DNA from 2 places in the Pseudoalteromonas sp. C2R02 genome. Region 2 is predicted to be linked to the other one. Evidence: predicted binding sites of a transcription regulator. Region 2 holds the regulator's gene; the other holds the start of a gene.

Region 1 (2,418 bases), on a different contig from region 2:
ACGAGAAAAGCAGTATAGCAGAAAACTGTATTCGCCTAAATTTAGCGAGTGAGATTTTAAATGAGAGTTTACTTAAGCTGTAAACCTAGTTAAACAACGCTCTTTACGGATGAAGGTTAACAATCAAAACTTAACTGCCCTTCAGTGTCTTTATCTAATTTTATACCTACGCCAACTCCTAGTAGCCTTACGCCTTTATATTTACCTCTGGCAAACGCTTTTTTTAGCAAAGCAGAGAATACATCAATAGATAAACCATCTGATACTTGATCTGCAGTTGTAGATACAAAATCAGAAAACTTCACTTTAACACTGAGTTTACTGATGCTGGTGATTAAGTTTTGTTTCTCTAATCGCCTTTGCAACTCATCTAATAAACCAGGTAATTTATCTAAACATGCTTGCTCTGTGTCTAAATCAAATTCATAAGTATGTTCCACACTTAAGGATTTTCTTACGCGCTCAGTATGCACTTTACCTTGATAGTTACCCGCACATTTTTGGTACAAGTCATAACCAAAATTACTTAAAGTGCGTAACATCCAATCTTCGCCTTTATCTAATACGTCTTTACCCGTTTTTAATTGTAAGGCAGATAAACGCTCAAGAGTCACTTTACCTACCCCAGGTATTTTACCTAAAGGTAATACCGCTAAAAATTCTGGTATTTTATCGGGTGTGATAATACATTGTCCATTTGGTTTATTTTCATCGCTGGCAATTTTGGCTACAAACTTGATTGGGGCCACACCTGCTGATGCCGTTAAGCCTGTTTTATCAAATATCTTTTGTCTTATTTCTTGTGCCATTAACGTGGCACTGCCTGAACAATGAGGGGAATCTGTGACATCTAAATAAGCTTCATCTAATGAAAGAGGTTCAACTAAATCAGTATATTGATGAAATATTTCGCGTATTTGATTTGAAGCATCTTTATATACCGACATTCGGCCAGGAACTAATACTAAATGAGGGCATAATTGTAGCGCTTTATAGTTAGACATAGCAGAGCGCACACCATATTGACGGGCAATATAGTTAGAGGTAGAAATAACCCCTCTTCGGCTTTTACCTCCTATCGCTAAAGGTACGTCACGCAAAGCAGGATTGTCGCGCATTTCAACAGCAGCGTAAAAACAATCCATGTCTATATGTATAAATTTTTTCATATACATATTTTTACTGTTTATTTATACAGTGTCAATTTTAATATGAATATTTTAAATTTCTAATTGTAAATTGATGTTTAATTTCATACCAATTCCATTAAGTTAGTGAGCTAATATAAATTAGGATAAATTTTCAAGAGTAAGGCGCTTGATTGAGCAATAGCGGGCTATTGGGATTGGCATAATAAACCCCAGGCACAAAAAAACCTCGATAAACGAGGTTAAATGCGCAAACTTTAGTTTTAAACTAAAGTATTTGATTATCTTTCCAAGATTGCTCTTTTGCCATGCGTTCTTTACGACGATCACAAGGATCATCACAATCACACGCTTTTTCAATACCCATGGCACCTAAACCGCCACAGCTACTTGCCATAGCTTTATTTTTAACCATCATACCTACAGCCATCGCTGCTGCAACAATTACGAGTAAAACAAATGTAAGAATAAAAAGTGACATAACTAGGCCCCTAAAATCACTAAATTGAAAAAGCTAAATTTCGTGGCGTATTATACAGGGAGTAAAAAACAATAACTATAGTAATTCAAACTTAGCTTAAATAAGCGCGGTTAAAAACCACGCTACTTTAGTATTTTATAAGTAAGGTGCAAACTTAGGGCTTGAATATGGTTTTAGCCCCTCTGTTGTTTTACTAATAAGATATACAGCAATATCATTTTCTTCTGCATATATTTTTGCCTTTTCAGTGCCCATCACAGTTAAAGCCGTTGCTAATGCATCTGCTGTCATTGACGAAGGGTGTAAAACAGTTACTGATACTAAATCTTGTTTAATTGGTTTTCCTGTTTCAGGGCTAATAATATGTGCGAAAGTTTCACCTTCTAATTCGTAAAATATGCGGTAGTCACCCGAGGTTGCGACACTGATAGTACTTAACTTTAAAGTTCTATGCACAGCGCGTTGTAATAATGCAGGATCTGGCTGCTCTATGGCAATTGCCCATAATTTTCCATCTGGTTTAGAGCCACTTAATCTAAGCTCACCACCAATTTCAACCATATAATTGGTATAACCATTTTCTTCTAATAATTCAGCTACTTTATCTACACCAAAACCTTTAGCGATTGCTGAAAAGCTTAGCTCTAATTCTTGAATAGATTTTGTTAAACCGGCAGTTGATAGTGCTAATTTATCAACACCCATTTTATCTTTAATTGTTTGCAGCTGTTCACCTGTTGGTACTTTTGTTGGCTGTTTATCTGGCCCAAACCCCCACAAGTCAATTAA
Region 2 (2,418 bases):
TTTTCTATGACGGAATATAGCCCAAAACATCAGGCCAAAGACAATTATGCCTATCACACAACAAATCATAAAAATGATCATATGCAGTTGATAAACGTTTTCACTTATATCGGTTACTCCAGTTCTCATATTAAGCGAGCTATTTGCAAAACTTAATTGAGGGATAAGCAATATAAGCCACAAGGTAAAGCGCACGACACCCATGTGACATCTCCTTTTATGCTTAAAGCAAAGAAATGGCTAAGATATCAATCGAATAAAACCACCTCAGACCAGGTAATTAAATTAAACTTCAAATGCTTTTTGCCATTTCACTATTATTATTGGTATTTATTTTGATATATTTTTTATTACCGCTTTAAATAAATTTTATTTTAAACAGCTCTATAACCAAATAGTCCATGATTGTTATTTGTGCAAGTTTTAACAAAAAAATAACAAAGATATTTTTGATAAATTTGTTAAATCAGTAAGTTAATTAGAAAAATTCAAGAAGAGGGCTTTAGTGGAAAGCCATAAATGTAAGGGATACAGCCTAAAAAAGGCATATTAATTATTGCAAAACAGTGTTTAATTGATTTTTATTAGCATTAATTGTATTTGAAGAGTTTTGTTTGTAACAATATGATTTTAAAAATAATAAAAAACGCTAATATTCATTTATTCAATAATATTAGCGTTAATGAGTTAGTGTAAATTTATATTACATCCAATCGGCTGTTCTTATAACACCCACCGCTAAACCTTCAATGTCAAAAGACTCACTCTCTAAATCAACTACAATATCAGAAAAGTCTTCGTTTTCAGGATGCAAAAGTACTTGGCTGCCCTTTTTTTCAAAGCGTTTAACGGTTACGTCATCGCCTACACGAGCAACAACAACCTGTCCATTATTGGCAACTTGGGTTTTATGAACCGCTAATAAATCGCCATCCATTATGCCGATATCCCGCATACTCATGCCATTTACACGTAATAAAAAGTCAGCCGCAGGTTTAAATAATTCAGCTGAAACTTCATAATGGCTTTCAACATGCTCTTGTGCAAGTATCGGTGAACCAGCAGCGACCTGACCTATTAAAGGTAAACCAAGTTGCTCAGGTTGTTCTTCTTCAACTACGCGAATACCTCGGCTAGCACCTGGCACCATTTCAATAACACCTTTTTTAGCTAAAGCTTTTAAATGCTCTTCAGCTGCATTTGCACTACGAAACCCGAGAGATTGCGCTATTTCAGCCCTTGTAGGAGGCATACCGGTATCTTTGATAAATACCTTAATTAGTTCTAAAATTTGTGTTTGTCGTTTTGTTAACGGTCGCATACAACTGGGTTTCCATACAGTACATGTTACTGTGAGTATATACAGTTATTTTGAAATGGCAAACAAGTATTTAAAAGATATTTTACTCTTGATAAAGCTTAATGGTCTGTCCAGTTCTATAATAAATGTTGAATTACTGATATCCTTGCGCAAACTTTTTTCTTAGGTGGACCAATGGCGTTTTTTTCTTTTATAAATACAGGATTTAACTTTCTAGCAAAGTTAACAAATAGCATTTTTGTAAAAAGCAAATTACTTCCTGAAGACCCTTGCTCACAATTAGGCCTTAAAACCAATTTGCCGACCTTTTACATTACAAGACTTAATTCTCACAGCGATTTAGCTGCGTTAGGTCATCAATGTAAAAAGCTAGGTTTACCTAACCCAAGAAAAAATCAGATCTTAGGTGACTACTCGCTGCCAAGCTTAATCCCATTATCAAATCCGGCGCCTTTATTTGGCTCAAAAAGAAAAAAAACAAATGCGTTAGAGCAAGGTGAAATAATATTTAAAGCTTTGCGAGAAAACCCAGAACAAACGGTGCAAATTATTCCAGTCACCATATTATGGGGCAGAGATCCAGGTAAAGAAAAGCCAGGTTTAGGTACTTTATTATCGCACTCTTTAAGTCCTAGCTGGCTAAGAAAGTTACTCGTTGTAATATTTTCTGGTAGAGATAACATGATTCGCTTTAGCCAAGCTGTTGATGCAAGAGAGTTACTCAATAAAAAACATGCTACCGATGATTTACCTCATAAATTAATTCGTGTTGCACGTGCACATTTTCAACGTCAAAAGCTTGCTGCAACAGGCCCTAAGCTTCCTTCTAAAGATAAGCTATTTAGAGGCCTTTTAGCCTCAAAGAACATCAAAAAAGCCATTGCAGATGAAGCTAAAAGTAAGAATATCAGTAATGAAAAAGCACAAGAAAACGCTTTAAAGCAACTCAATGAAATTGCAGCCAATTATAACGATGCAGTGATACGCGTTTTTGCCAGAATATTAACTTGGTTATGGAACAAACTTTATAATGGCATTGACGTTAGAAATATTGAGCAAGTTAATGAGTTAACGCAAAAAGGTCACGAAATAATTTA

What was found. The regulator LexA, encoded in region 2, represses DNA repair genes until DNA is damaged. The targets are predictions, from matches to a motif close to TACTGTATNNNNATACAGTA.
Region 1: the regulator LexA is predicted to act here: its motif matches at 1,181-1,200, upstream of dinB (DNA polymerase IV).

Annotation. Positions count from the first base shown of each region.
Region 1 is NZ_JAHKQC010000023.1:157,231-159,648, reverse strand. Features, by position in the region: gene dinB (DNA polymerase IV) at 117-1,169, opposite strand; gene nqrM ((Na+)-NQR maturation NqrM) at 1,417-1,629, opposite strand; gene KO527_RS07600 (FAD:protein FMN transferase) at 1,765-2,418, opposite strand, start outside.
Region 2 is NZ_JAHKQC010000057.1:16,569-18,986, reverse strand. Features, by position in the region: gene coxB (cytochrome c oxidase subunit II) at 1-204, opposite strand, end outside; gene lexA (transcriptional repressor LexA) at 704-1,321, opposite strand; gene plsB (glycerol-3-phosphate 1-O-acyltransferase PlsB) at 1,496-2,418, shown strand, end outside.